3 regions of the Psychrobacillus sp. NPDC093180 genome follow, and region 2 is predicted to be linked to each of the others. Evidence: riboswitches for the same ligand, from Rfam matches in the RefSeq annotation. Region 2 holds a riboswitch; each other region holds the start of a gene.
The links. Region 2 has a riboswitch for thiamine pyrophosphate ahead of ACIP9W_RS14535 (YkoF family thiamine/hydroxymethylpyrimidine-binding protein). Riboswitches for the same ligand answer to the same signal wherever they lie in the genome.
Positions count from the first base shown of each region.

Region 1: linked by a shared signal. The riboswitch ahead of ACIP9W_RS05825 (acetylornithine deacetylase) and the one ahead of ACIP9W_RS14535 (YkoF family thiamine/hydroxymethylpyrimidine-binding protein) in region 2 are both predicted to bind thiamine pyrophosphate.
Region 3: linked by a shared signal. The riboswitch ahead of thiT (energy-coupled thiamine transporter ThiT) and the one ahead of ACIP9W_RS14535 (YkoF family thiamine/hydroxymethylpyrimidine-binding protein) in region 2 are both predicted to bind thiamine pyrophosphate.

Region 1 is NZ_JBIVOJ010000003.1:70,688-81,097, reverse strand. Features, by position in the region: gene ACIP9W_RS05865 (flavodoxin family protein) at 143-682, opposite strand; gene ACIP9W_RS05860 (LysR family transcriptional regulator) at 812-1,708, shown strand; gene ACIP9W_RS05855 (type IA DNA topoisomerase) at 1,902-4,046, shown strand; gene thiE (thiamine phosphate synthase) at 4,096-4,713, opposite strand; gene thiM (hydroxyethylthiazole kinase) at 4,703-5,512, opposite strand; gene thiD (bifunctional hydroxymethylpyrimidine kinase/phosphomethylpyrimidine kinase) at 5,529-6,335, opposite strand; gene thiW (energy coupling factor transporter S component ThiW) at 6,304-6,825, opposite strand; gene tenA (thiaminase II) at 6,843-7,526, opposite strand; gene ACIP9W_RS05825 (acetylornithine deacetylase) at 7,557-8,834, opposite strand; TPP riboswitch at 8,933-9,037, opposite strand; gene ACIP9W_RS05820 (MaoC family dehydratase) at 9,124-9,576, opposite strand; gene ACIP9W_RS05815 (MarR family winged helix-turn-helix transcriptional regulator) at 9,910-10,356, shown strand.
Region 2 is NZ_JBIVOJ010000009.1:74,792-85,201, forward strand. Features, by position in the region: gene ACIP9W_RS14500 (SDR family oxidoreductase) at 1-352, opposite strand, end outside; gene ACIP9W_RS14505 (SDR family oxidoreductase) at 793-1,551, opposite strand; gene ACIP9W_RS14510 (TetR/AcrR family transcriptional regulator) at 1,713-2,333, shown strand; gene ACIP9W_RS14515 (quaternary amine ABC transporter ATP-binding protein) at 2,364-3,554, opposite strand; gene ACIP9W_RS14520 (ABC transporter permease) at 3,551-4,411, opposite strand; gene ACIP9W_RS14525 (ABC transporter substrate-binding protein) at 4,486-5,481, opposite strand; gene ACIP9W_RS14530 (2-hydroxyacid dehydrogenase) at 6,433-7,428, opposite strand; TPP riboswitch at 7,515-7,620, shown strand; gene ACIP9W_RS14535 (YkoF family thiamine/hydroxymethylpyrimidine-binding protein) at 7,700-8,281, shown strand; gene ACIP9W_RS14540 (ECF transporter S component) at 8,286-8,864, shown strand; gene ACIP9W_RS14545 (ABC transporter ATP-binding protein) at 8,857-10,227, shown strand; gene ACIP9W_RS14550 (energy-coupling factor transporter transmembrane component T family protein) at 10,208-10,410, shown strand, end outside.
Region 3 is NZ_JBIVOJ010000018.1:24,830-35,239, reverse strand. Features, by position in the region: gene ACIP9W_RS20505 (tryptophan-rich sensory protein) at 1-213, shown strand, start outside; gene map (type I methionyl aminopeptidase) at 240-989, opposite strand; gene thiT (energy-coupled thiamine transporter ThiT) at 1,037-1,618, opposite strand; TPP riboswitch at 1,682-1,773, opposite strand; gene ACIP9W_RS20490 (M20 family metallopeptidase) at 1,878-2,945, shown strand; gene ACIP9W_RS20485 (magnetosome magnetite crystal formation protein family) at 2,981-3,322, shown strand; gene ACIP9W_RS20480 (SGNH/GDSL hydrolase family protein) at 3,519-4,388, opposite strand; gene ACIP9W_RS20475 (aminopeptidase) at 4,404-5,633, opposite strand; gene ACIP9W_RS20470 (DEAD/DEAH box helicase) at 5,636-6,787, opposite strand; gene ACIP9W_RS20465 (Fur-regulated basic protein FbpA) at 7,232-7,402, opposite strand; gene ACIP9W_RS20460 (VanZ family protein) at 7,461-8,024, opposite strand; gene ACIP9W_RS20455 (AAA family ATPase) at 8,025-8,756, opposite strand; gene ACIP9W_RS20450 (DUF3298 and DUF4163 domain-containing protein) at 8,811-9,419, shown strand; gene ACIP9W_RS20445 (HAD family hydrolase) at 9,482-10,258, shown strand.

The sequences.
Region 1 (10,410 bases), on a different contig from region 2:
ATAATTCTACTTGAAAAAAGCTCCCACATATCTAAACCTTCTATAGTTTACTAACCAATAAAAAAATGCACATAACCAGATTAATAGCTGGATTTATGTGCATTTCGTAGTACCATTCTCCAAATTAGTAACACAGGATTTACTAACGTATACTTTTCTGAAATTGGCTAGCCGCATATAATGCTTGCATATCTTGAAGAATGTCCCCCGGCTTGTTACCTTCTCCAATAATATATCCTCCAAAACTTGTTCCCATAAAATCAAAAATATGTTGGAACTGTTGAATTAGTGGTAAGCCTTTCACGTATGGGTTATCTCCACCCACTGCAATCACATATGCTTTTTTTTGAGCCATTTGATTTTTAAAATCAGGATACTGTGCGTCTTTCAATGTCTGAGACCAGCGATCAATAAAATTTTTCATCGTTCCCGACATGGTATACCAATAAATCGGCGTAGAAAAAATAAGAATATCATGCTGAAGTATGCGATCAATGATTGAATTATAATCATCATCGATTTTCGTAAACCCTTCCTCAGCATGTCGCTTATCCTCTATCGGTTTAATCAAATAATCCTTCAAATATATCTCTTCCACGTCCAATCCTTGAATCGCCTTCTTTGTTAATGTCTCTGTATTGCCGTTTGGACGAGTTCCTCCGTACAGAACTGCTATGGTCATCATAAATCCCTCCACTTTATCGCGAATTTGTTATTCTATAGTTTCCATTATATAATGAAAACATTAATCATTAAAACGGATTATTTTGATTGAATCAATCGTAAAATACGATTTAAGAAGGTGAAACATTTGGAGAACAAACATCTTATTACCTTTCAGATAGCAGCTAAAACTCTGAACTTTACCCAAACTGCTAAAATGTTGAATTTTGCTCAATCGAGCGTAACAGCACAAATGAAATCGCTTGAATCCGAACTGGGAACACCGTTGTTTGAACGTCTAGGTAAACGCTTAATTTTGACAGAAGCCGGGCGAAAGTTTCAATTATACGCTGATAAAATGATTAGGCTGAATGAAGAGGCAAAGATGGCTGTTGGAGGAGATGAAGAACTATCAGGGACTCTTACAATTGGGGCACAGGAAAGCCAGTGCACTTACCGGCTTCCTCCCATCCTCATGGAGTTTAAGAAGACATATCCTAACGTCAAAGTCATTTTTAAGCCTGCACATTCCGACGAAATGGCTAGAAAGCAATTACTGGAGGGTTTGCTCGATATTGCATTTATCATGGATGCATTGAAACCAGGAGATGCCTTAAAAATAGAGTCTCTTATACAAGAAAATATCAAATTAGTTGTTGCTCCTGATCATCCATTGCTTGTAAAAAAGGAAGTTTGTCCAAAAGATCTAGAACAAGAAACCTTTTTGCTTACTGAAACTGGGTGTTCTTATCGAACTCTATTAGAAGACAATCTTCGTTCAGCGAAGGTCTACCCATTAAATAAATACGAGTTCGGAAGTATAGAGGCCATAAAACAATGTGTTATTGCAGGATTGGGTATAGCCGTACTACCTGAAATGGCAATCGAGTCTGACATCCGTTCAGGGAAAATGAAGGAATTGGCTTGGCTAAATACCTCAACACCAGTTTTTACTCAGATTGCTTGGCACAAAGATAAGTTGATGACTCCTCCTCTACAAGCATTTATACGATTAACTCATGAAACCTTTAAAGCTTTTACATGAAGCGCTGAGAAACCCTAATCGCTTTTAATGCTCTCTCAAGTAAAGGGTCCCCTTCTCCCATAGGCGGATGATGAAATAACCTATCATGTCTGAATTAATAAAATTAAGACTCCCATTGCATTAGAAAACCTTCTTAATCTATGCGATAATAAAAGAACGAACGTTTCTATTTTACCCGAAATGAGGTGCCGCTATGAAACCTGTCATCCTAGCCGAAAAACCATCCCAAGCAAAGGCATACGCAGACGCTTTTTCTGTTAAGCGCCACGAGGGATTTTTAGAAATAAACCCATGCCCAATCTTCCCTGAAGGAGCATATATAACTTGGGGAATCGGTCATTTAGTAGAATTGAAAGAACCAAAAGCATATGATCCGAAATGGGATAAATGGTCGCTAAACAGTTTGCCAATTTTACCAAACCGATATGAATTCCAAGTGGCAAAGGGTAAATTCAAACAGTTTACGATTGTGAAGAAGCTCATAAAAGGGACAGATACTGTTATTAATGCATGCGACGTAGACCGTGAAGGTTCGAATATCTTCTATAGTATATATAACCAAACAGGTGCGAGAGGAAAAACGATTAAACGATTGTGGATAAATTCACTGGAAGTTGAAGAAGTTCAAAAAGGATTTGCTAATCTACAGGACAATCGCAAAGATCTTCTGTTGTATGAAGAAGCGAAAGCCCGTCAAATTAGTGACTGGCTTGTAGGGATGAATGGTTCAAGGTTATATTCTCTCCTTCTGCAATCGCAGGGTATTCGAGAAGTATTTCCAATCGGACGTGTTCAATCGCCAACGATCTATTTAATTTATCAACGACAAATGGAGATAGAAAACTTTGTTTCAGAACCGTTCTTTGAGATTGAAGCAATGTTTACAGCAGAGCATGGGACCTATAAAGGAAAAGCAAAAGCAAAAGAGCCAAAAAGAGAAATCATTCAAGCACTGCTCTCGAAACATCATATCCATCCAAACTCACCTGGAGTTATTACTTCTGTGGAAAAGCTGGATAAACGAATGCCACCACCGCAGCTCCATTCTTTGTCCACATTACAAGCAACTGCCAATCGCTTGTGGAAAACGAGCCCGGCAGATGTCTTAAAGACGATGCAAGGACTATATGAAAAGAAGCTTGTGACGTATCCAAGAACGGATTCTCGCTTTATAACCACAAGTGAGTTTTCTTATCTTGCTGGACAAGTATCGGAATATCAACAGCTTATTGGACACCCCTTCCCTGTTGCTTCGCTCGTGCCTAAAAAGCGTTATGTGGATAATTCAAAAGTTCAGGAACACCATGCAATTATACCGACCAAAAAACTACCTACACAAGCTAAGCTTGCGGGGTTATCTAATATTGAAAGAAATCTATACGAAGAAATCGTACGCACGACACTCGCTATGTTTCATACCGATTATTTATATACGGAAACAAAAGTGACAACCGATGTAAACGAATTACCTTTCTTTACTACCGGTAAAACAGAGCGCGATAAAGGTTGGAAGGCATTATTTGTTCGTTCTTCTAAAGAAACAGAAAAAGAAGAACCCTCACTTCCTCCTTTAATTGAACAAGAAAAAGTAGAGAGTAATATTGGAATAAAAGAAGGAAAAACCCAACCTCCAAAACCTTACACAGAAGGTCAACTCATCGCGATGATGAAAACTTGTGGAAAACTTGTGGAGGATAAAAATGAAACAGATATTTTAAAAGAAGTTGAAGGTCTTGGAACAGAAGCTACTCGAAGTGGGATTATTGAAACTATTAAACGACATGGCTATATTAATGTAACGAAAAACATCGTGTCTATTACTGATAAGGGACGTGTTCTTTGCCAAGCAATTGAAGGAAATCTTCTTGCAAGCCCATCTATGACTGCAAAATGGGAAACATACTTGCGAAAAATCGGCAATGGAGAAGGTTCACAGGAACGGTTTCTTGGTAGCATCGCAAAGTTTATTCAAAGCTTGTTACAAGAAGTCCCGAATCAATTAAAAACAAAAAATATTGATATAAAACTCGCTCCTCGAGCATCAAAATATGATTCGAAATTCAAGAGAGATCCTATTGTAACCTGTCCCAAGTGTAAAAAAGGGTCCATAATTGCCCATAAAAGTTTTTATGGTTGCACAGAATACAAAAACGGCTGTACTCAAACATTCAATGGCTTCTTTTTAAAGAAAAAGATTACCCCAAGCCAGATTAAACTTCTTTGTACAAAAGGCAAGACAAATGAAATAAAAGGTTTCGTAGCAGAAAACGGACAAACGTTTAATGCTAGCCTTACTTTCGTAGAAGGTAAAGTAAAGTTAGATTTTGCAAAAGAATAAATAGAAAAAGAGGATGTCCCTATCAAATATAAAGGATATCCTCTTTTTTCTACTTCTTAATCTTTTCTAAAAAATTTTCCGCTGCAAGTGAAGGGGAATCTGCATTCATTATCGCAGACACTACAGCAATACCAGCAATTCCTGTATGTTGCAATGTATCGACATTCTCTATTGCGATACCACCGATCGCCACGACAGGGATTGAAACAGTTTTCGTTATTTCTTCCAGTACTCCGTGAGGTAATAGCTTCGCATCCTCTTTCGAACCCGTTGGAAACACAGAGCCCACTCCTAAGTAAGTTGCTCCATCCCTTTCCGCATTCCTCGCTTCTTCTAGAGTTCCAGCTGAAACTCCAATAATAAATGATTTAGGGACGATTTTCTTTACAACAGCAAGAGGTAAATCAGACTGTCCAATATGCACTCCTGCTGCATTTACTGCAATCGCTATATCTATTCGATCATTTATTATTAACGGAACATTATATGAATCTAACAGTTCTTTTACTGCCTTTGCTTTCTCATAAAATACTTTTCCTAAACTACTTTTTTCCCGGAGTTGTACAATCGTCACGCCACCTTTGATTGCTTGCTCCACTACTTTTAACAATGAATCGATCTGTACTGATTCTTCCGTCACTAAATACAATGTCATATCAAGATTCAAGAATAGAGACCTCTTTTCCCCATATATTTTCATCTAACTGAAAAATCTCATCCATCAATTTAACTTTAAATTGGCCAATTCCGGCTCCTTCAGAAAGTCTTCCTCTCGCTCGCTCTCCTGCTAAACTCATTGCTGACATTCCCGCGATACTCGCAGAAAAATAATCATCTGTTGTTCCTGCAAAGCTAGCTATTAAGGAGGTTGTCATACATCCTGTACCTGTTACTTTTGTTAACCATATATCGCCGTTTTCAATTTGAACAATCTCTTTTCCATTAGAAATAATATCAACTTTTCCACTCACTACTACAATACATGAAAAAAGATTTGCAGCTTTCTTCGCAAGTTCTTCACTATCCAATGAGTTATTCCCTGCATCTACACCACGTGTTTTCCCATTTCCACCAATTAGTGAATCTATCTCACTTACATTCCCTCTAATAATTGCTACTTTTATCTTTTCTACTAGTTCTCCTGCTAACTTTTTTCTATACGTTGTAGCTCCTACTCCGACCGGATCAAATATAACGGGGATTCCTTTTTCATTTGCAGCTTTCCCAGCTAATAGCATTGCAGAAAAAGTCTCAGCTTGAATTGTTCCTATATTCAGCACTAGTGCGTTTGCTAATTGCACCATTTCCTCTACTTCTTCAACACTTGTTGCCATTACAGGAGAAGCTCCAATTGCAAGGGTTACATTTGCACAATCATTGATTGTCACCATATTGGTAATATGATGTACGAGTGGGTTTCGACTGCGGACAAGTGAGAATAAGTCACTTACTACTTTTCTATTCATCTAGTATTTCTCCTATCTATTTCAATCCCATTTTCGAACTCTCATATAAATCATAAAAATGATGTGTCGGTCCGTGTCCTGAACCTAAAGACAAACTATGCTTAATCGCAGTAGTTATATACTGTTTTGCTAATGTCGCCGCTTCAAGTAAAGTAAAGCCTTTTGTTAGATTTGCTGCAATTGCAGAAGATAATGTACAGCCCGATCCATGTGTATTTTTTGTCTGAATTCGATTCGCTTTTAACCAATGAAAGTCCACTCCATTGTAGAAAAGATCATTTGGAGGCCCCATCAAATGTCCCCCTTTTATCAGTACAGCATCCACCCCCATCTCCATTATTTGCTCACACGCTTTATACATTTCCTCTTCCGTTTGCAATGTTCTACCTATCAATACTTCCGCTTCTGGAATATTTGGTGTGACGATGGATGATAGAGGAAGTATTTTTTCCTTTAAAGCTTCCACTGCAGATTTCTCCAAAAGATAATGGCCACCTTTTGAGATCATTACTGGATCTACTACAATATACTTAGGTTTATATTTTTTTAATGCTTCTGCTACCACCTGAACTGTTTTAACATTTCCAAGCATCCCAATTTTCACTGCATCGACTTGAATATCGTCAAAGACTGCTTCTAATTGGTCTTGAATGATATTCAAATCAATTTGTTGAACAGAGCGCACCTCTTTTGTATTTTGGGCAGTCACCGCCGTAATGACAGACATTCCGAATGCCCCATTTGCAGAAATTGCTTTAATATCCGCTTGGATACCTGCTCCTCCTCCTGAATCAGATCCTGCTATTGTAAGCACTGTTTTCATGTAATAATCCTCCCATCATTTTGTTTTTCATCATCACTTTTAACAATCCAAACGCTAAAAAGGCTCCGGTAAACGAACTAAACATAAAGGCTGGCACAAATCCAAAAAGTGTTAGTTCTTTTCCAAATAGAAGGACGCCTATTGGGTACGTTGCAATGGCACCGAGAATTCCAGTACCAACAACTTCTCCAACAAATGCAAATCCAAGCTTTTTCGTTTTTGAATACAAGAAACCAGATAGAAGTGCGCCAATTACACTTCCTGGAAAAGCAAAAATAGAGCCCGTACCCAATAAATTTCGTAAAGTAGAAACGATTAATGCTCCCCCAACTGCATACCATGGACCTAACAACACAGCCAAAAGTACATTTGCGAAATGCTGGATTGGGAAAATCTTAGCAAAACCAACCGGTATAAATATGAGATGACTAGATATGGTCGTTATCGCAATAATGACCGATGTCAAAGTTAGCTTTCTTGTTTTATTCATTCTTTTCACCTTCTACCTTAGATTGGCCATTCTTCTAATTGATCGTTCATTTCCCAAAATAGATACTCGAACTTAGACGTCATTTGAAAATGCTCTTCGATCCGAGAAAGTTCTCTTTCGGGTTTACCTTCCGTTAACGTATCCATTAGCTGGATTAACCACTTTGCGCCAGCTGCAAATTCTTCGGAATCATATGTTTCAATCCATTTTGCATATTTGTTTGTGGACAAACTATCCCCATATTGTGCGCGAAGTAGCTTCCCAATTTCCCAGTAATCCCAAGCACAAGGGAGTAAACAGGAAACTAATTCTACAAGCGAACCATTTTGAGCAACATTTAACATATAGCGTGTATAGGCTAAATTAGTAGGAGTTGGCTTAGTAGCTTCTAACTCCTCTCTAGAAATGCCAAACTCTGCAGCGAAAGCACGATGTAAATCCATTTCAAAATGGAGTGTATCGTGAAGGGTTTTAGAAAAGTTGGTCATCATTTCTAAATCAAGTGATTTTTGAACTCCTACCGCAAAAAGCTTCGAATAGTCTAATAGATAGACATAATCCTGCTTCATATAATGAATAAACTTTTCTTCAGCCAATGTTCCTTTCCCTAATTCCTGCACAAATGGATGTTGATGATTCTTCGCCCAAATTGGTTTTACATTTTCAAATAATCGTTCACTAAATTTCATTGTAGAAATCATAAGATATACCTCCTGAAATATTGGTTTCTTTTATTTTTTGGTATTGCACCATTGGTAAATAAATAACAATAGAGTTTGAGTAAACAAGAGTAGTTCCTCTATATTTAGTTTTTCATTAACCGAATGCGCTTCTTCCAGTTTTCCTGGACCATAAATAACTGTCGGAATTCCAGCTTGTCCAAGCCAGCCTGCATCAGTAACAGATTTGGACATCCCAATTTGGACTGGATTTTTGTCTATCTGCCCATGACACGCTGCCAGTAGTAAAACTGCTGGATGTTCCACATCCATTTTTAATGCCGGAAATATCTCTCCTCTTTCTTCAATCATAGATTTTCCACCCCAACGATATTGAAGAGGGTTTTCTCTTAACCAAGGATCCGCCATCGCTACTTGGTTTAAATGATTTTCTATTTCAGTAGTAACTGATTCGTACGTTTCATCCGGATAAAAATGTACCGTAATCCAAAGTCTGCATTCATCTGCTATAAAAGCTGCATGCCTGCCACCTTCAATAACCGCTGGATTTATCGTTGTTGTGCCTGGAGCAAATCCAGGATACTGTTTTGTTACTGCCCAATGTCTCTCCAAATCTTGAAGACCAGCAATAATTTTCATCATTTTTTCTATGGCACTTGCGCCTTTTATTAATCCTCCTGCATGCAACATTTTCATCCGCATGGCATCATGGAAAACTTCCTTACTTTTAATCGTTATCCAACCAGTTATTACTCCACCTTGGCCGTGAATTTGACGATCACTTCCATCTACTACTAGAGCAAAATCAGCCGTATATCCTCTTTCTATACAAGAAAGCGTTCCCGCTTCTCCCGCCTCTTCTCCAATAACAGACTGAATTTGTAGATCACCTTTTATTTCAATATTTAACTCTTTAAATAGTTTGACAGCGAATAACGTTGCGGCCATTGCACCTTTCATATCAGAGGTACCTCTGCCAAATACATATCCATCTTTATTTGTTAGCTTAAATGCTGGCACAGTCCAAGCACTCTCATCCCCAACTTCTGCCACATCAATATGTCCGTTAATGATTAGACTGTGATAATGCAATCCATCTGCTCCTCTTTTTATTCCTACTACATTCGGATCATTTGGAAACACATCCCAACTATCGGTTTCAAATTGGTGTGCTTCTAAAAAGTTGGCAATATAATTTTGGATCTCCTCTGTATTTCTTGCAGGAGGACTAACTGTTGGAAATCCAACTAATTCTTCCAGTATCAGAAGGAGTTCCTCTTTACGTTCATTTACTGCTTTAATAATTCGATTTTGTATTTCTTTCTCCATTGCTTTTCCCCTTCCAAGCAATATTTTTCTAAACAAAAAACCGCTCTCCATAAACGGAAAGCGGCTGTTTTCTACATAATTAAACTAAACGAACGACAGTAGGGGCCCAGCTGCTTCCCTCCGCTAGTATTAACTAGATCAGGTTCAAAGGGTTTACATCCATGATGTGTCTCAGCCTATAATAGGCTCCCCTAGCAGTCATCTATTTAATTGTTCATGCATCTAAATCTTAACACAACTATTTAGAATTACAAGAATGTTTCGCTAAATACTTGTATAACTATACTTGCTAATCTTCACTCTTTTTAAAGCTTAAAAGTTTAGCCTGCAAATGTTGACAAACCTCATTATGTTGATTTAGTGTTTCGCTCTCCACTACTACTATGGCTTGGTTGGGCTTTGATTTAGAAGGCTTGATCTCTTTAATTGTGCTCTTAACATATAAAACATCTGTTGGACGAGTAGGTCGCGGCCAGTTAATCTCTCCGCCAGCTCCAATCACCCCTTGAGCAAAAGGCAAACTCTCTGTCAACAATTTCATCGTAATCGATGCAGTATGCCAGCCACTAGCAGCTAATCCATTGAAAAAAGTATTTTCCGCCAATTCCTCATCACAGTGGAAAACTTGGGGATCGAACTCACGAGCATAGCTTTTGATTTTGTCGGCGCTTAAAGTATATTTTTCACTGATAAAAGTGTCCCCTACTTTTAAATCCTCTAAATACAAAGCTTGTTTAATCAACTAAATCACACTCCCGATAAAATTTATTTTCTTGTAGAAAAAACTAAGCTTATTTACTACTTCATTGAGCAGATTATTAGTGTCAGTGCTTTACATAAAAAAGGCATAATCATTTGTATACCTTTGGAAATCCTCCTTTTTCAAAATATATGTATATACATATATTTGATAGACAGTGAAAATGAAAAGACATATTTCTTTTCAAGTTCATGTATATACATATATAATGGTATAAATTAAAACTTTATCTGTCAAGAGGCAATTTTCAGATAAATAAGCGAATGTTTTATTTTAATTAAATCTAGTGAATGAATGATAAAGGAGAGAAGCTTGATGACCGACAAAAACAGTGAGATGGATTATATCATACAATTTTGTGCCTGTGCCAACCTTAGAAAAGCAGCAAGAACTGTAACACAAGCCTATGAAAAACAAATGCAACCTACGGGTTTGAAAGTCACTCAATACTATATGTTAGTAAACATCGTCCGGCATAAAGATATTTCTATTAGCAAGCTAGGAGAGATTATGTTGCTTGACCAAACTACTATTACTCGTAATGTGAACCTCCTAAAGGAAAGCGGCTATGTTAACATTACTAGAGATAAAAATGATTCAAGAACAAAAACTATTTATATAACTGATATAGGTCTTGCCAAATTAGAGGAAGCAACACCTATTTGGTTACAAATCCAAGAAAAAGTTGAAAATGGTATGGGTAAGGAACAATATAATAATTTGTTAGAAACGCTAATGAATTTACAAGAATCTATCGAATAAGACTCAGATAAACAAGTATTTAAAATGGCGCATTCCTGTAACAAGAAATGCGCC
Region 2 (10,410 bases):
TACATTGCTTTTTTTCTCTTAAATCCCCCGGCAATAACAAACACCGTTTCCCCAGTTCCTCAATTCTCTTCTTCGTTCGATTTGCATCTTCATGTTCATCTAAGTAGGATATAGCAACATCTGCTCCCTCTTTTGCAAAAGCAATGGTCGCTGCTGCACCTATTCCACTGTCACCACCCGTTATTAGCGCGACTTTTCCGTTTAACTTTCCACTCCCCAGATAGTTTGGATTTTCCATTATCGGACGTGGGTTCATCAATCTTTCTACACCCGGTTGTCGCAATTGACGCTGTTCTGGCACAGTAATCGGAACATCTTCATACCGGGTAATTTTCCCGTAGTTTGGATACATCGGATAGTTTTGATGTTGCTCGTTTTTATTTGTCACGGCTATCCCCCTAAAAATCAATGGTCGGGTTATTTTATGTAAGGATTACTAGTAAGGTGATGAAATACTAAGTAAACATTGAAGTCGATATCGAATAAATTACATAAAATATTATTCGATAGGAGGTTCTGTGTCTTGCAAAGCACAACATCGAATCAGCAGTCAGAAATATTACTTATAAATCATTCCGATGAAAAATTAAAAGTATTATATAATTCGAATGCCACCCCATTTCTACTTCCTAAAATAGGAGCTCGTCCACCCTTTTTCTATAACCCTAGATATGAACAGTATTATCCTCTTATATAGAGAGGTTAATGGGGTACTTCACTATCTTCCCTCAGCGCTAAAAAAACGACCTTTCTCCATTATCGAGAAAGGTCGTTTCAATCATAATCATTCTATTAATATGCAGTCCAACCAGCATCCGCTGTTATTACCGTTCCATTCACAAAACTAGATTCATCTGAGGCAAGGAATAGTGCAACCTTTGCAACCTCTTCAGCTTTACCTGTGCGTGGATTTAGTGCAAGTCCTGCTTGTGTACGCCCAATACCAAATGTATTAATATTCGTCATAGAAGTACCAATATTTGTTTCTACACCACCGGGTGCAATTGCATTACATCTAATTCCTTGTGGTGCATACATAAATCCTGTGTTTTTCGTAAAACCAATTACTGCATGCTTAGAAGCGGTGTAGGTTGCTCCAGCACGTGCTCCATATAACCCACCAGCAGAAGCGACATTCACAATTACACCTTGCTGTTTTTCTAAGAATATTGGCATCACTTTGCGTGTTGCACGCATGACACTAGTTGTATTCACTGCAAATACTAGCTCCCATTTATCGTCCTCAATATCACCAGCAGGCTCAAAGTTGTCCATAATACCCGCGTTGTTTACAAGAATATCAACGGTTCCATATGTGTTGACTGCTGTATCAATAAGATTTTGAATATCCTCTTCTTTTGCAACATTTGCTACAACAGCGATCGCTTCTCCTCCGCTTGCTGTAATTTCTTCCGCCGTTTCCTTTGCGGATGCTTCATTTAAATCGGAAACTACTACTTTTGCTCCTTCTTTCCCGTAAAGGGTAGCAATTGCTCTTCCCATTCCTGATCCTGCTCCCGTTACAACCGCGACTTTAGATTGAAGTCTCATTTTTCTCTACACCCTTTCTATTTGCACACCATTATTTATCAGTTCTATTAAACAGATGTGCAATAAGTTCTTTCTATCCTATAGTATAATGAATCTACACTCAGCCGTTCAATCAGCAAAGAGAGCGATTATTGTACTCTAACATACAATGGAGGTCTAAAATGTCTACTAAATCTATTTATCAGGATAGAAGAATTAGAAAATCGAAGGCTGCTTTAAAAGAATCTCTTATCGCAATAATGAAAGAAAAAGACTTTAAAGAAATATCCATTACTGATATTGTACAAACTGCCGATTTAAATCGCGGTACATTTTATAAGCATTATCAATATAAAGAGGAGCTATTAGAGGAAGCGATCGACGATGTAATTAAGGATTTAATCGATTCTTATCGAGAACCTTATCAAGAGGTAGAAGTTTTAATCGTAAGCAAATTATCTTCTTCTACGATTAAAATATTTGATCATGTGGAAAAGCATTCTAACTTTTATTCATTATTAGTTAAATCGAACGTGTTATTTGAATTACAAAAGAGAATTTGTGATGAACTCAAAAAACTTGTACTACAAGATATTACTAACCATCCATTGCAACATAATATAAATGCAAATTTAATCGCTAGTTACCAAGCCCATGCGATCTGGGGAATGATTAATGAATGGATTCAAAGTGAATTTATATACTCTGCCTCCTATATGGCTGAGCAATTATTAGCCATTCTCCATTCAGATCCTACTAAAAACACCAATAGAAAAACACAGAAAAAACTCCCGAATAGGTAGCTCTTAAGAGCATTCATTCGGGAGTTTCTTTTATTCTTCTACATTATCACTTATTAAACTTGCTAATACATGCACTCTTAAAATGATTCCTTTTATCGTTAAATCTTCGTCTGTAACGACTATTGGATATTTGGAATCAAGCACATATGGAATAATATCCTGTACGTAATCATCCGGTCGAACAGTTTTTACTTCTGTAGACATCACTTCTTGTAACGTCTTTTTCTGTTTAATCCCATCAATCGCTTGATCAATGGTAACAATACCTTGTATTTGGCGCTTGCGATCCGTTACAAATGCGCTTGATATACCATTCTCACGCATTACCTGAGTCGCTACATTCAACCCGTCTTTTAAGGATACTAGCCCATAAGGTTTTGTCATAATATGCTCTGCTTGCAGAATTTTAGAACGATCAATATCTCGGATGAATTCAGATATATAGTTGCTCGCAGGTTTATCTAAAATTTCTTCGGGAGTGCCAATTTGCTCTACTTTCCCATTTTTCATCACCGCTACACGATCTCCGATTTTAAATGCTTCGTTGACATCATGTGTGATAAAAATGATTGTTTTTTGCAATCGGTTTTGTATATCGAGTAGCTCAAGCTGCATTTCTCTTCGGATGAGTGGATCCAGCGCACTGAAAGGTTCATCCATGAGCAGAATATCCGGGTCATTTGCCAACGCCCTTGCAATACCTACCCGTTGGCGCATACCACCTGAAAGCTCATCTGGATATTTGTTTTCATATCCTTTTAGTCCAACTGTTTCTAAATGTTTTTGGGCTATTGCTTGACGTTCTTCTTTAGACATGCCACGTACTTCAAGCCCATATTCGATATTTTCTAGCACAGTCCGATGACTAAAAAGGCCGAAGTGTTGAAACACCATTGCTATTTTTTTCTGGCGATAATATTTAAGCTGATTTTTGTTATAATCTACAACATTTTCCCCATCGACATAAATGGCGCCTGATGTCGGTCGGTTTAAAAGATTTAAACAACGTATCAAAGTGGATTTTCCACTTCCGGAAAGCCCCATAATGACGAATGTTTCACCTTCCATAATTTCCATAGAAGCATTGTAAACACCGACCGTATGTCCTGTTTTTGCGAGAATTTCTTCTTTAGGCATACCGTTTTCAACCATGGAAATTGCCTTTTTAGGTCGTGGTCCAAAGATCTTTGATACATTTTCTAGTTTTAACTTTACTGTCATGCTGCATCCCTCCTATGTTTCTGAAGGCGCCTTGCAATTCCTCCGGTAATTCGGTCAATAATAATCGCTAAGAAAACGATACTTATACCTGCTTCAAAACCAAGAGAAATATCAATTCGATTAATCGCATATAGTACTCGTTCACCGAGTCCCTGTGCCCCAACCATCGATCCGACAACAGCCATAGCCAGCGCCATCATGGTTGTTTGGTTTATACCAGCCATAATTGTCGGTAATGCTTGTGGTAATTGTACTTTCATAAGCATTTGGCTCGTGGATGAACCAAAAGATTGTGCAGATTCAACTACTTCTTCATCTACATTGCGAATTCCTAGTTCTGTTAATCGGATTACGGGAGGTAATGCGTAGATAATCGTCGCAATAACTGCGGGTACATTCCCTAAAGGGAAGAAGAATATAACAGGAATTAAATAAACAAAACTTGGCATCGTCTGCATCGCATCGAGTATCGGTCGCATTATAGTCGACATTACTTTACTAAATGCCATCCCAACACCTAATGGAATACCGATTACAAGAGATAGTACGACGGAGATTAATACGATTGAAATAGTGGTCATCGTTTCTGGCCACAAATCAAAAGTACCGATCAAGAAAATAAAAAATGAAAAAAGAATACCACCATACAAGTTAGTAAAATACCAGCCTAATAAAAAGATAATAACAATAAATAACCACCAAGGAATAGCTAGAAGACCAGCCTCTAGCCCCTTGATCAATGAAGAGGAAATAACAAAAATGAAATCAAAGAACGCATCAAAATGTGATGCTAAAAAATCGATAAACTTTTCTACGCCATCTCCAATTGGTATTCGAACATCAGGAAATTCTGTCATAAAAAGCGAACTGTATCAAAGGAACAGTCGCATTCACCTCACTTTTTTTGGATAAACTAATTCGATCATGAACCCTATTTCAAAGCTGCTTTCACTTTTTCCGCAACTTCCTCAGACACCCAAGTTGTCCAAACATCTTCATGTTCTTTCATCCACCATTGTGCGGCTTCATCAGGATCTGCTCCATTTTCATTCATATAATCTAGTGCTTCTTCTGTTAATGCATTACTTGTCGAATATTTACTTAAAAAATCAACGACATCTTTTGCTTGTGTTGGTAAGTCCTTATGTACTGCGATAACTACATCGTTCGGAGGAAATTCAGTTCCTTTTGACTCTTCCCAAGTTGCTTCATCATATGGATTATCTTCAAGTAAAGTTAAATCATAGCTAGCTGTAACCCATGTTGGTGACCAATAATAACCTACCCACGGAGCTCCCTTTTTGTATGCTCCTGCTAAATCTGCAACAATCGCAGAATCAGATCCTGGTGCTAAATAGTTATACTGCTTATCAAGGCCATATGTTTCAAGTTTCGTCTCCAAGTGTTCACTTACTACCCAACTAGATGGTGCTCCGACAATACGTCCTTTGCTACTATCTTCGGGATCTTGGAAAATCTCTGGATACTTCTCTAAGTCTTGAACCGTTTTTAAATCTGGTGCGATCGGCTCAATGCCTCTTTCTGCATCTCCTTCTATCACGTAAGTTGGAACATATAATCCTTGCGAGTTATCATTAAAGTTTGTAGCCACTTTAACAATATTGCCGCTATCAATTGCTTTCTCATAGATTTCTTTAATGTTATCGGTCCAGACTTCCATATTGACATTAACGTCCCCTTGTTCAAGGGCTTGCATCGTAGCAGCAGTTGTTCCACTTGTCACTTCCGTGTCATAGCCGTAGCCTTCCTCCACGATAAACTGCGCTATGCTATTATGTACACGAACACTATCCCATCCTGCATCGGCAAATTTAATCGTTTTAATACTGTCTGTACTTGCTTCTTCACTACATGCAGCCAACACTAAAACGGTGCAAAGTGAAATGAACAACATCAATTTCCTCATAACTTTCTACCCCTATTCTCTCTTTTTAAATTAGACGCACAGTCCTATCCTCCTCTTAATACCCGTCATCAATAAGTTTAAACATACAAAACTTTTAAAATTATTACACTTCCAAAATTCCCATATTTTTGGAGCATCTAATTTATAACTGTTTATGTTACTAGACTTGAAGTTTCATTGCAAATTGAATAGCCTGAAAAGTCTGTTATTTATTTATTATTATGAATATTTGGAATCAAATTTATCGTTAAATAGTGCATGTTTAGTGGAATTTTTTATGAAATTCAACCCTTTTAATATAGGCCTTTAGATGCTTTCGGTAAAAAATATTAATAATGCTCTTTTTGAAGTGGAAATGCACAAACAACTAGCTTTGCTCTAATAGAGTAAATGGGAATGATGAATGGTATGAGGCACATAATAGGGAACTGCGCGTTAGTGCGTGAAAGAATGAGACGCATGGCGGCGCTTCGCTTTCCGCTAGCGTGCGCCGAGCCGCTGCGTCGCGTGTGACTACAGGGTCTCGCGCTCCCGCATTAAATCCCTCCAATTAAGTAGTGCAGAATAAATATGTCCAAAAAATGGATAAGGGCGACCAAACAGCTGTCGAAAGCAACTAGTTCTAGTCTGAGAGCAACCAAACGACTGTTGAGAGCAACAAGTTGCAGTCTTACAGCAACCAAATTACCCCTGAGAGTAACCAATTTTTCGTGACACAAGTTTACTTGGGATGAGACACTAATAATGGCGCCTCATTGGAATTACTTTACTAAAAGCATCAACTGGCTTGGTTTTGTCGTGTTCAAGTATGACTTTGTCGCGTTCATAGGCTAGTTTGTCGTGTTGACACTATGTTATGTCGCATTACACCATTTATTGGTATTTAATAAGCGGAAAAATAAAATAGGCAATTTGGAATCGATTACTTTTCGATTCCAAATTGCCTATTCATCAAACTACCCGATTTTCCGTTTCTTTTCCTTCCAATACTGCCTCAATAGCTTCCGCATTCATCTGCATCATAGCCATTCGCGTGTGAATACTGGCACTACCGATATGAGGTAGCACGGTTACATTCGATAAAGTGAGGAGTGGATGATCCATTGGCACTGGTTCTACCTCAAATACATCAAGCCCAGCCGCCCAGATTTTATTAGTAGTTAGCGCTTCGTATAAGGCTTGTTCGTCAATAATTCCACCGCGTGCTACGTTAATAATTGCAGCAGTTTCTTTCATCAATCCTAACTCACGTTCTCCAATTAATCCTTTTGTTTCAGCTGTTAATGGAGTTAGCAAAACAACAAAATCTGATTCTCGCAAAAGGGTGTCTAGTTCTACATACGAAAAACCGAATTCTTCCTCCGCCTCTATTTTACGAGTACGATTATTATACAAAACTTTCATGTCAAAACCTTTTGCACGTCTTGCTACTGCTTCCCCTATGCGTCCCATACCGATTATTCCTATTGTTGCACCAAACACATCCATGCCTGTGAGACCCATCGGTGTCCATGATTTCCATCTACCTGCACGAAGATCACGTTCTGCTTCTGTTACCCGTCTAGCTGTCGCTAAAAGTAAGGCAAACGTGAGATCAGCTGTTGTTTCTGTTAAAACTCCTGGTGTATTGGTGACAACGATATTCCGCTCTTTTGCCGCTTCCACATCTATATTATTGTAGCCAACCGCTAAGTTACTAATTACTTTCAAGTGTGGCAGGCTTTCTATTAGTTCTCTATCAACTTTATCTGAAAGCACGGTCCATAGTGCATAAGCGTCTTTTGCTTCCGTTTTTAACTCCTCATAGGTCATTGGAATTTCTTCGCTATGCCACATTTTCACGTCAAACTTTTCTTTTAATGGATCGACTATTTCATTTGGTAATTTTCTAGTTATAAATATTTTTTGCAAAGCACTAACCTCCAAACGCTCTAATAATTTTAGCATGGACGAGTTGGTGAAATTTTTCAACTATATTTACTTTGCTATTTTCATAAGGTATACTGGGGGCACATAAAAAAACTACATACCGTTTTTCGCACTAGGGGTGCCCATTATGGCTGAGATGCGAGCATTTGCTCCGATCCCTTATAACTCGATCAGGATAATACCTGCGTGAGGAAGTGCGGTGACTTTCCGAATTTTTTATAGTGGATAAGTGGCTGCATCTTCACGGATGTGGTCTTTTTTTATGAAAATTTTTCGGGAGGTTTTTATAATGCAATGTGGTTTAAGCCCTATCGTCGGATTTCGTTTTTCGTTACATCCGATGACCAATGATTTTATTTCGGTGATTAAAGGAGCACTTCAAGAAACGGATACGTCGAACGTGTGGATGCATACAGATGATGTATCTACGGTCATTCGCGGGAAACAAGTACATGTATTTAACGTCGCAAAAGCACTAACGCTACATGCTGCTAAAACAGGAGTGCATGTTGCGTTATCAGGGACTTTTTCTGCTGGTTGTCCTGGAGATACTGCAGGGGACGTCTTTTTAGATAAAGGCGATGAGGTGGCGAATGTGGATTCAACGAAGCAATATGTCTCTTCTCAATTTGCTTTATATCCGATGAATAATCCGAATTATATGGATGTCATTTACAGAGAGGTGGAGCGTGCTAAAGAGCGTGGGGTATTCAATGAATCGATGCATTACGCAAGCGGTATTCACGGAGATATTCATGACGTCTTTGCTTTTTATGAGGAGACATTTACACATGCTCGTTCGGAAGAGCATAAACATTTAGTTATGACGGTTTCGATGAGTATTAATAGTCCTTCACATGGAGGTCAATGACATGTTGAAATCTTGGAAGTTAAAAGAGATTGTATTGATGTCTTTATTTGCAGTCGTGTTTGGGATTGTGTATTTATTGTTCTTGCACGTCGGCAATATTTGGGCGGGATTTATCGGTCCAATCGCGTATGAATGGATTTTTGGTATTTGGTTTATCGTGTCTATTATTTGTATGTATATTATTCGTAAACCTGGTGCCGCTGTCGTTTCCGAAACTATTGCTGCTGCGATTGAAGTTTTGCTAGGTAATGCAGTGGGACCAAGACTAATTCTTTCAGGAATTGTTCAAGGTTTAGGGGCCGAAGCTGTGTTTGCAGCGACCCGCTATAAACGATTTGATCTGTGGGTACTAATGCTTGCAGGGGTTGGTTCTTCCATTTTTAGTTTTGTGTACGGTTACTTTTTAGGTGGATTTTCGGTGTATAGCACTGGTTATGTTGCTTTAATGCTCGGCATTCGCATATTAAGCGGTGCAATGATTGCAGGTATAGGTGGAAAAGCAGTGGCAGACGGATTATTAGCAACAGGTTCTCTTCGTGGGTATGCTATTTCACGTTCGAAAAAGGGTGAGGCTCGTGCATGAGGTTATCCATTTTGACAAAGTGAGTTTTCGTTATCCAGATGAGGAAAAATGGATACTGGAAGAGCTTTCGTTTACCGTTAAGCGCGGGGAACGAATAGTAATTACTGGTCCAAGCGGTTGCGGTAAAACGACATTACTTTATTTGTGCAATCGATTATATCCTGATAATTGCGATGGTATTTTGTCTGGTTCCGTGAAACTATTTGGGAAAAACAGCTCTTCTTTTATTCCCGGGGAAATAAATCATCGCATTGCAACGGTTTTTCAAGACCCAGATTCCCAATTTTGTATGCAAACAGTCGAGGAAGAGCTTGCATTCACATTGGAAAACTTACATGTAAAGCGGGATGAAATGGAGAATAGGATTCGTGAAGTATTGGCACTAACTGATTTAACGGAGTTTCGATATGCAGTTATCCAAAAGCTTTCCGGTGGTCAAAAGCAGCAAATTGCTACTGCATGTGCACTTATCATGAAACCGGAAGTTTTGTTATTAGATGAACCGCTTTCTCATTTAGATCCATTTACTGCAAAAAAATATGTAGAGTGGTTAGAGGAGTTACAAAAAAAATACGCGATGACGATCGTTGCCATTGAGCATCGACTCGATTTATGGGGAGATTTTTTTGAAAGAAGTATTTCATTGAACAAAAATGAAATTGCTCCTATTTTGATAAAGAGGAAAAGCAGTAAACAGAAAAACAATTCCCTAGTTGTTAATAAACTGCAAGCTAATACCTATTTGCAAGAAACTAGTTTCACATTAAAACGTGGAGAAGTAGCTGTGCTTGCAGGACCAAATGGTAGCGGAAAATCGACTTTGTTGAAAGCGTTATGTGAGCTTATTCCTTCTAGCGGGACTGTAGAATCTAAGCTATTAGGCTATGTTCCTCAGTCACCTGAGTTTTTATTTCTCACCCAAAATGTGCGAGATGAAGTTGGCTTCGGTGGTGGGAATAATACGGAGGATATAATTGCTAGATTGCAGCTGCTCCCTATTGCAGACTCTCATCCTTTTGCTGTGAGTCATGGGCAAAAGCGTCGTGTGGCGATTGCTGCAATGCTTTCAGACGGGCGAGAAGTTATTCTAATGGATGAACCGACTTCTGGGCAGGATGCGAAAGCCTTATCGGAGTTATTTCAATTAATTGATGAGCGAGCCCGAGAAGGTACGACATTTTTAATTGTTACACATGATATGGAATTTGCTTACTGTTTGGCCGACTCGATTTTATTGATGAATGATGGACGTTTGACCGGGCAGTTTAACGCAGACATAGTGTGGAGTGATGATCAATTGTTGATGGACCATCATCTGCTCTCTCCAAAAGAGGTGATTCTTCGTGAAAAATGCTTTGCATAGAATGAATCCTTCCGTGAAGTTTTTAGCGATTACTATTTGTATGTTCACTATGGCGTTCTTTTTCGATCCTTGGACACCACTAGTATTTTGGGCAGGTGTACTTGTGCTACAATTCTTCTTTAGTGAAATTAACTGGAAGAAATGGCTGTTGTTCATGCTTCCATTTTTTGTGACGTCTTTCGG
Region 3 (10,410 bases), on a different contig from region 2:
ACAGTTATTTTCTTAACTATTGCCACAGCTATCGCCCTTCATTTCCGATATCATTTCGCTGATCGTGCGATAGTAATTGTTTTTATCTGGGCATTTTTAGGTTTAGCCGTTCGTCATATGTTTAACGAGTTACTCATTTCAACCGCTTCTATATTTTTAAGCAGTGTGCTAGTGGTAGGCATCCTGTTCATCAAAAAAACGCCATCGAAATAAATATTTCGGTGGCGTTTTTGAATGGCTTAATCTAATTTTGTTAACAAAATCGGTCCTTCTTTTGTAACTACAATTGTATGCTCTATTTGAGCTACCAATGATTTATCAGGTGTAACGAACGTCCATCCATCTCCAGACTCTACAATATGTTCTGCTTTTTCGGAGATAAATGGCTCTACCGCAAGTACCATACCTTCTTTTAAAATCGTTGGATCCCAAGCATCATAATAATTTAGTACATGCTGAGGTGCTTCATGAAGTGACTTTCCAATTCCATGCCCCGTTAAGTTCATAATAACATGTAAACCATTGTCTTTTGCTTCTCTAGCTACAGCTTTACCGATTTGGTTTAGGCGAGCACCTGTCTTCACTTTTAACATCGCACGATTGAAGGCACTTTCTGCTACTGTACATAGTTTTTCTTTTTCTGAATAGCCTTCTCCCACGACGAATGAAATACCAGTGTCAGCAAAATATCCATCGCATGACCCAGACACGTCAATATTGACCATATCCCCTTCTTGAATGACACGTGATCCCGGAATTCCGTGCGCAACTTCCTCATTTACGCTAATGCAAGTATATCCCGGAAAATCATATTCACCTTTTGGTCCTGAAATGGCACCTGTTTCTGCAAACATTTTGCCTGCAATTTCATCTAGCTCCTTGGTAGTAACACCAGCTTTTGTTGCTGCCTGCATCGCATCGCGTATTTCTGCTACAATACGGCCGATTTTTTTTAACGCTTCTAACTCTTCATTTGTTTGTACAATCATCTATATAAGATCCCTTCTCCATTAACTGTACAATAATCATATCATATTTATACTCTATTCGGCAGTAAAAGGCGTGGTGCTTTTACGAACAACACCGTACAAATAAATGCCGCGACTAAAAATACTGGTATCATATAAGTAGAATTATATATGATCGAATATAAAACCGGATTTTGATCTCCAGCAAATTCACTAAAAAATAGAAATCCAGATGTTACATGTGCTAAATAACGAAGAAATGCCGCGATAAACGTTCCAGCAATAACGACTGAAGCCATTTTCTTCGTGTCCTTGTTTTCCAACGCTCTTATAAATGCCGGTCTAAAGAAACCAGCGAATCCTGCCACCATAAACGCGATAAAATAATCGATTGCTACTTGTAAAACTACAATTTCAAAAGACAGCGGTGCTGGGTAAAAACGTCCAGTCACTACTTGCAACAAACCGATTAAAAATCCAGTGATGAGACCTGCTACAACTCCACGTCTGAAAGCAATCAAAATAATTGGCACTAGCACAAATGTAACGGATCCACCTTGTGGCATACTAAATCCAATCATATCTAATACATATCCTAAAGCTGCAAATATAGCTATTTCCACTAATAATAATACTCTTTGATTTCTCATTGTAATCCCCTTTTTTGCCCACAAAAAAACGACACCCGGGATAGACCCAGACATCGCGCGATTGTCAGTTTCCATCCACATCCCTACGCAAGCATTAACTTACAGGTTCGAAGGGTACGATCTCAGCCGCATAAGCGACGCCCCTTGTGGTTATGAATTATTTAGTTCGAGTTCATTGTAGCAGTGTAAAATAAGGAATGCAACCCCTCTTCCTTCATTGGTATACTTATAGAAATAAAAAATAACGGAGGGGTTACAAATGATAGAGTTATTGAAAGATTTAATCCGTATTAAAAGTGATGATTTAGAAGGAGCGAACGAAGCTCTCTTATTTTGTAAAACTTGGCTTGAAAAACGTGGTATTACACCAACAGTATATGAACATGACGGTAAACTTATGCTTGTTGCAGAAATAGGCAGTGGTGATGATTGTATCATATGGAACGGGCACGTCGATGTTGTTCCTGGGGAGCTAGAACAATTCGTTCCTTATATAGAGGGTGATTTGTTATTTGGAAGAGGTGCTGCCGATATGAAAGCTGGCGTAGCAGCGATGATGCAAGCCTTCTATGAGCTTTCATTGGTCCCCCAAAAAATTTCCCAAAAAGTACAATTGCATATTGTAACAGATGAAGAAACTTCAGGAGATACATCAAAGTATCTTGTCGATCATGGATTTCACGGAGATTTCGTTATTTGTGGTGAGCCGACTCAATTACATATTGGATTACAAGCGAAAGGAATTGTCCAATTAGATATCGTTTTAAAAGGAAAATCTAGTCATGGAAGTCGCCCATGGGAAGGAATTAATGCGATTGAGCAAGCATTCCTTTTCGATCAGGAAATGCGTAAGCTTTCTTTTTTAACAGCTAGTAATACATTTTATGATTATCCATCTTTAAACTTGGCAAAAATACATGCAGGTGAAAGATACAATGTAGTCCCGGACGAATGTATTATGTCCTATGATATTCGTTTTGTTCCCGGCCAACATGCAGTAGACATTATAAAGGAAATAAAATATATGACTAGCAGTCTCTACCCAAATAGCGAGGTCATATTTCATTCTACTGCACCTGCCGTTACGACAGAAGAAAACAATAAATATGTAAAAAAACTACAACAAGTAACTTCTACTTTATCCGCTCGCCCAACTAAGTTATTTGGTCAACATGGCTCTGCTGATACTCGATTTTATGCGGAAAAAGGTGCAGGGGCAATTGAGTTTGGACCAAGTGGTGCTGATTGGCATGGAGAAAAAGAATATGTTTTGATTTCATCTGTGGAGCGATTTAAAGAAATTTTAATTTCATTTATTTTGGAATGAATTATTGTGATCAAATGGAAAGGAGGTCCTGATAAGTGGTTAATAATAAAATGTTAAGTGCATTATCCTATTTTAGTGTATTATTTGCGCCATTCATTGTACCGATTATTGTCTTTTTTGTTTCACAGGATAAAGAAGTAAAACATCATGCAAAAAAGTCACTTCTTTCTCATATCATACCAGTTGTCCTTATGATTATTATATTTATTAGTATATTTGCAACTACGATCCCCTCCTCTACTTCGATGGTCATAATGTTTGAAAAACCATCTTTTTGGGCAACATTTGGGCCGTTGTTATTTATCATAATCTATATAATAATTTATTTAATTGTTTTAATCTGGAATATTATACAAGGCGTTAAGGTCTTAAGATAATGTTTATGATACACTCATAATGGGAATATAGACAGCATAGAGAAAACCCAGGGAGAGATAATGATGAAAGTAAAAGCGATCGTAAAAACTGCAATCAAATTAGCTCCAATCGTCTTACCGATTGTAAAAAAGGCAATACAAGCAAAAAAAACAACGAAATAATCAAAAGCTGTCTCCTTTTTCGGGAGACAGCTTTTTAAATGTATGGTTTTAATGTTGTTAATGATAGATAATTTTCGAAGCCTTCTATTCTGGAAACTGGTGATGTTACGGTTTCTTTTTGACTCTTTATAATTTCTTCAAATGAGAGAGGATTCGGATTTGGTAACTCGTTTGGTCGTACATGTAAGTTTTTATTATAATGTGCAAAGAACGCATTTGCCATTATCCGGTACCCTTCCATCGAAGGATGTACATCAGCCGGATTTGGAATAAGTTCCTTGTCTTGAGATGCAAATTCTTCTTCTACAGATACATATATTGCACCGTTACTTTCTGCTTGTGTTTTTAATATGGAATTCAATGTACTAAGTTCTTGTTGAACACCTTGCTTTTGCGCTTCATGTACATGCGGATAAGCAAAATAATACCCCATTACATAAACTTTTGCTTTTGGAGTTGCTTTTTTTACTTCTTTTATAATTTCAACGATATTTTTTCGTACATTATTTAAGGCAAAATCAGCTGGAATTTGTTGATAGGAAAGTGACCCATTTGCTGGGTTTGCTTGCACCAGTCTTAGTAAATCATTTGCTCCTGCAGAAATTGTTACGAGCGTTGCATTTTTTAGTAATTCTTTTGCTTCCTCTGATTGCACAGTGGACAGGATGTCAGCCGTCGTATAGCCCGGGAAAGCGAGCCCTTTCGAATAAAAAGCAAGCTGACGTGAACGTTTCAATTCCTGCGCTATTAAATCTGCATAGCCAGCATCAATTTCCCTATTTGGCGTTTGCCCGGCTGCCAATGAATCACCTATCGCAATATACACTTCCGGACTTTTTGCTTCAACAGACGCAGCCGAAAAAGGAAGCAATAAAAAAACGATTATAACAAACCATTTCTTCATGCTTTGTTCCACTCCTTAAAATGCCCAAGTACCTTTATGGAAAATAGGCTCTATTGTTCCATCCTCTAATTCACCCATAATATCCATATCTGCGCTACCAATCATAAAATCTTCATGGACGATGGATGTATTAAGACCGATTTGTTCTAGCGCTTCATGAGATAAACCGCGAGCTCCCTCTACACATGTTGGATATGCCTCGCCAATCGCAAAATGATTCGATGCATTTTCATCGAATAATGTGTTGAAGAACAATACATTTGAAGCAGAAATAGGAGATTCATGCGGAACTAATGCAATTTCCCCTAAATACTTAGCTCCTTTATCAGTTTGTGTTAGTTCTTGTAAAAGTTCATTGCCAATTAATGCCTCTATTTTAGTAATGGCACCATTTTCAAATGTCAACGTAAAGTCGTCTACAATATTTCCTTGATATACGAGTGGTTTCTTATTTTTTACATACCCATTTACACCAGTTTTTAGTGGTGCTGTATACACTTCTTCTGTTGGCATATTTGCAATATAAGGAATACCTTGTGCATTTTTACTAGCCCCTGTTAGCCAAATATGATCTTTTGGTAACTCCACTTGAATGTCTGTTCCTTCCGCTTTATAATGCAGCTTTTTAAAACGTTTTACATTTAAAAGAGCAGCACGACTTTCCAAATTGTTAATATGCTCTTTCCATTTTTGGACCGCGGTACCTTCTCCAACTCTCACCACTTTGAAAATAAGATCCCATAGCGCTTCCATTTGGCGTTCCGATTCTAGCTCTGGAAATACTTTAGCAGCCCATTTTTCAGAAGGAATTGCAACAATCGACCAAGTAATCACATCATTCATCACTGCTTTTCGATAGTTTTCTAATGCTTTTCCAGACGCCTTTTGAAAATTGGAAATTCGGTCAATTGACACTCCCTCCAACAAATCTGGATTGTCCGCATCTATCCATAATAATGCACCATTGTTTTCAATTAACTCGTCTCGCTGCATTGCTAACCATTTTGGATATTCATGAAATGCTTCGTCGGGAGCTAAATCATAAAATGCTCGTGCATTTAATTCATCGGTATAGTTTACATCTACTCGTTTTGCACCGGCTTCATACGCTTTTTTTACGATAAGCCTTGTAAATTCGATTGTATCTGTTGTTGTACCAATTAATAATGGCTGCCCCTCTTGAATATTTAAGCCAACTTTGACAACTAGCTCCGCGTATTCTTCTAGCTTTTGTTGGAAATTCATCTTTATTTCCCCTTTTTCTCTACAGTTTTAGAGTTTCCTTCTATTAATGCACCACGATGCCAGATTTTTTGAACCGGTTTGCTCGGAAGCTCTTTTGTCCATTTCTTATATGTTTTTTCATCTGAATAAGTTAATAAAGTTAATACTTCTCCATCTTTTCCTGCTCGACCTGTACGTCCAGAACGATGTAAATATTGTTCGATCGAATGCGGAACATCTACATGAATGACATGGGTTAAACCTGAAATATCGAGTCCACGTGCAGCCACATCTGTAGCTATTAAAATGCTTACTTTTCCATTTTTAAAATCATCCAATGCTTTTTTACGTTCTTCTTTTTTCATCTCCGAGTGAAGGGAAACAATTGGAGCATCCATATACAATAATTTAGAATCCTTCATGAGCAATTGGTCTAAACTATTAACAAACGCGAGTCCTTTCATCCCTTTTATGTGTGAGAGTCTTCTTAAAAGATCTGTTTTGTCCCTTGTCTCTGTTTTAACGAAACTATGGATTACTTCACCCTTCGCAGGAATCTCTTCTGCTGATACTTTAATACGTACTGGGTTATCCATCATTCTATCTGCTACTAACTCAATTTCATCTGTAATTGTTGCAGAAGTAACAACGAGTTGGCTTTCTACTGTTGCATCGATTAATCCTTTTACAGTAGTGCGGTGTTCTCTGCTTAATAATTGGTCGCCCTCATCTAATACGATTGTTTTAATTTCGTGCATCTTTAATTTTTTCGTCTTTACAAGTTCTTGTAATCGTCCAGGTGTTCCTACGACAATCGTTGGCTTCTTTTTCAGTGTGTCTATTTGTCTTTGGATATTAGCTCCACCGATTAATTGCGCAACAGTTATGTCTGTACCTGTAATCCACTCACGAAAAACTTCAATAATTTGCATGCCAAGCTCTTGAGAAGGGACGATTACTAATGCTTGCACTTGCTTCTTCGTCGGGTCTACTTTCTCTAAAAGCGGAATAACATAAGCTAATGTTTTTCCTGTTCCAGTTGGAGATTCTGCTACTATATCTGAACCATCCAACATATGTGGGATTAGTTTGGTTTGTATTGGCATCTCAAATGCGAAATTTGCTTTCGCCCATTTTTCTTGTAATGTTTCATTTAAATTTTGTAAAAAAGTCAAGTTTTATTCCACCTCATCTATGTTTGATTCAAGTGTACCACACTTTTATTATCGGCAATTAGTGATTCGGAATTGAAAGAATTCACTAAAAAAGTATACATGAACTTTAAGTGTATTTAGTTTACCCATGTTATTTAAATGAGAGAGTTTCTAAGCATAGGATGTCCTATAGTAAAGGAATCGCTTTTTATGATTAGGGAGTGATGACAATTTATAAATACGCATTTGCACAACGTTTGCCAAAAATGAGTCACAGTCATCGTCGGCTCACTCCAAGTAAACTTGCTGTTTTAGGAATTGGTTGCTTTCGTGCTGAAGTGATTGCTTTCCGATTAGAAGTGATTGCTTTCACTGACCAATTAATTGCTCTAAGCTGCCTTATGGATTCTAATACTAAGAAACGTTATATAAAATCAATAGTTAAGCATAAAAAAAGCACCTTATTTATAGGCACTTTTCACTTTCTTCTTCTGCTATATATTCTTTCATTAATTCATAATAATTTAGTTGATATAATTGTCTTCCATCGATTTTAAATATTCCTTTGTTCACTAGATCCTCAATTATATTATCACGTTTTTCTTCCATTTTTGATTCTTTCATTTGCATGTTCATAGTTGTCTCCTTGCATAGTTAATACAATGTATGTTTACCCAAATTAGAGGATAATAAACTACTTTTTAAAAGCTTTCGTGATAACTGGAAAACGTCTATGGATGAACAAATAACATAGATAACCTAAAAACGCACCTAGTGTATTCAGCCAAAGATCGTCTACATCGCTGCTTCTACTTTGAGGAATTTGCGTAATTTCAATAAAAAGCGATACGCACAATCCCATGATTACTGTATTTGGAAAATATACCATCCTTCTATAAAGTAATGGTAACAAAAAACCGATCGGCATAAAAAGAATAATATTTCCTAGAAAGTTAATATAAAAAGGTTGCCAAAATCCTAAATACACAATCGCATTATATGTTTCTTTTACAACCCGAAACAGCTGTAAGTTCACGCCTGTTCCATAGACTTGCTCCGCTCCTGACTTCGGAAGAATGGTTTGAGAAAATAGTCCGATGAGAACACATATAAACAGAAGAAACCCGATTTCATGCAAGCTTTCCTTTACATTAAATCCTCTTTTCTTCCAGCGAGCGATACGCCAAATAATCACAAGTGGGAGAGCTATACAAATAAAAAAGAACATATCGTCCAAATAAGCCATAATGACAGTCATTTATTCACCTGCTAACAATTCCTCTAAAAATTTTTCACGATGATCTAAAAAATACTTGGTTATTTGGTAATGGCCCGTCATTTCATATTCCACTTCTTCAATTTCCCCATGATCAAAGCTAAGAATGGTAGCATTAGGATAACCTAAAATAATCGGGGAATGCGTGGCGATGATAAATTGACAATCTTCTTCTTCCACAAGATCATGCATAATACGCAAAAAAGACAGCTGCCTTTGTGGGGATAGTGCTGCCTCTGGCTCGTCCAATAAGTAAATAGCACGTCCATTGAAGCGATTTAAAAATAAAGAAAGAAATGATTCCCCATGTGATTGCTCGTGCAAAGACTTCCCTCCATAGCTATCTAAAACGCCCGGACGTTCTCTTTCTAGCTCATCAATATGGGAAGCGAATTGATAAAATGATTCCGCCCTTAGGAAAAAACCATTCGTCACTTTAGGCATCCACGACAAACGAATATATTCTCCTAATGCACTTTCGGAAGCATCTACCTCAAATAAGTTATTTCTGCTTCCACCCGCAGTATTAAATTCACAATTATCCGCAATTCCTTCTAGTAATGTAGATTTACCAGTTCCATTTTCGCCAACTAAGAAAGTTACACTGCTTGTGAGCTCGATTTCGGTTAAATTTTTTATCGTTGGTATCGTAAACGGATACTGATCCTTCATATTTGCTTCTCTATGTAATATTGAGATTTTATTTAAAAACATATGTATCCCCTCCTACTCATACTATCTATTAATAACTTCGAAAGGCTGTGAACCTTGAATCTACCCGTTCGTATTGAAACAAAGCGTATTTTTAAACATTCACCTTCCGTGAATGTGTACTATCCTATTGTAACTAACTTACACCATCCGCATATAGAAAAAAAGATTAATGCAGATATTATTACACTTCTTAACAAAATGTTGATCGAGCAAGGCTTTTATACAGAAGGCGTACAAGAGATTACTGGATATTATGAGATAAAAAATAATCAACGGGGCATTTTAAGCATATTATTGATTGTTTACACTTTTTCTGGCGGTGCTCATGGTTTAACCGTCTGCAAATCGTTAACTTTTGATATTACTACTGGGAAAATGTATACATTACAAGAGTTATTTAAACCGAATAGCGATTATGTCAAAACCTTATCTGCCATTATCAATAAAAAAATTATCGAATGGGATGTACCACTTCTCGGAGAATTTAAGGAAATACGAAAAGACCAAGATTATTATATTGCAGACCATTGTTTAGTCATCTATTTTCAATTATACGAGATTACGCCATATGTATATAATTTTCCGTTTTTCCCTATTGTCATTAAAGATATTGAAAGTCTCGTTCCAGTAAATAGTCCACTTGAAAAAATGCTCTACTTCTAGTGACACTTCCCCTTTACTAAGTTAAAGTATTAAGTAAGATAGTAAAGGGGGAAAATTCAGAAATGAAAGCTATTTTTTTCGATTTAGATGATACTTTATTATGGGATAAAAAAAGCGTGGAAACCGCATTTCAAAAAACATGCGCATATGCGGCTTCAAAAGTAAACGTCGATGCAGCATCACTAGAACTTGCCGTTCGTGAAGAAGCAAGCGCCCTATATGATACATATGAAACACGTCCTTTTACACAAATGATTGGTATAAATCCTTTTGAAGGGTTATGGGGAACTTTCGATGACCCGAGCGAGGATTTCCAAAAGATGAAAGCGATCATCCCTGAATATCAAAAACAAGCATGGACAAGAGGATTAAAAAAATTAGGTATTGATGATGAAGCTTTTGGAATGGAGCTCGCTGAATACTTTCCTAACATGCGAAAAGAAAGTCCATTTATATATGAAGAAACCTTTGAAGTGCTCGACCAATTAAAAGATAAATACACTCTTCTGTTAATGACAAACGGATCGCCTAGCCTACAAAATACGAAATTAGAAATCTCACCAGAAATTGCTCCATACTTCGACCATATTCTTATTTCCGGAGCATTCGGAAGAGGAAAACCAGACCCATCGATATTTGAACACGCGCTAGATTTAGTCGGAATCACAGCGGGTGAAGCACTGATGGTTGGGGATAATTTGATGACGGATATACTTGGCTCTTCTAAAGTCGGTATACGATCAGTGTGGATTAACCGAGAAAACAAACCGGCAAGTGAGGAAGTAGAGCCTACTTATACGATTGAGAACTTACGTGAGCTATTTGCAATTCTTGAATAGAGCCAAAAGAAAGAGCTTGTCTCATAGTCGCTAAATAGACTTGGGAGACAAGCTCTTTCTATTCATTTAATGATTTTCCAACTAAAAGCAGATTTTTTCCAACTAAACTCTTAATTATTCCAACTAAATCAGCATTTATTCCAACTAAACAC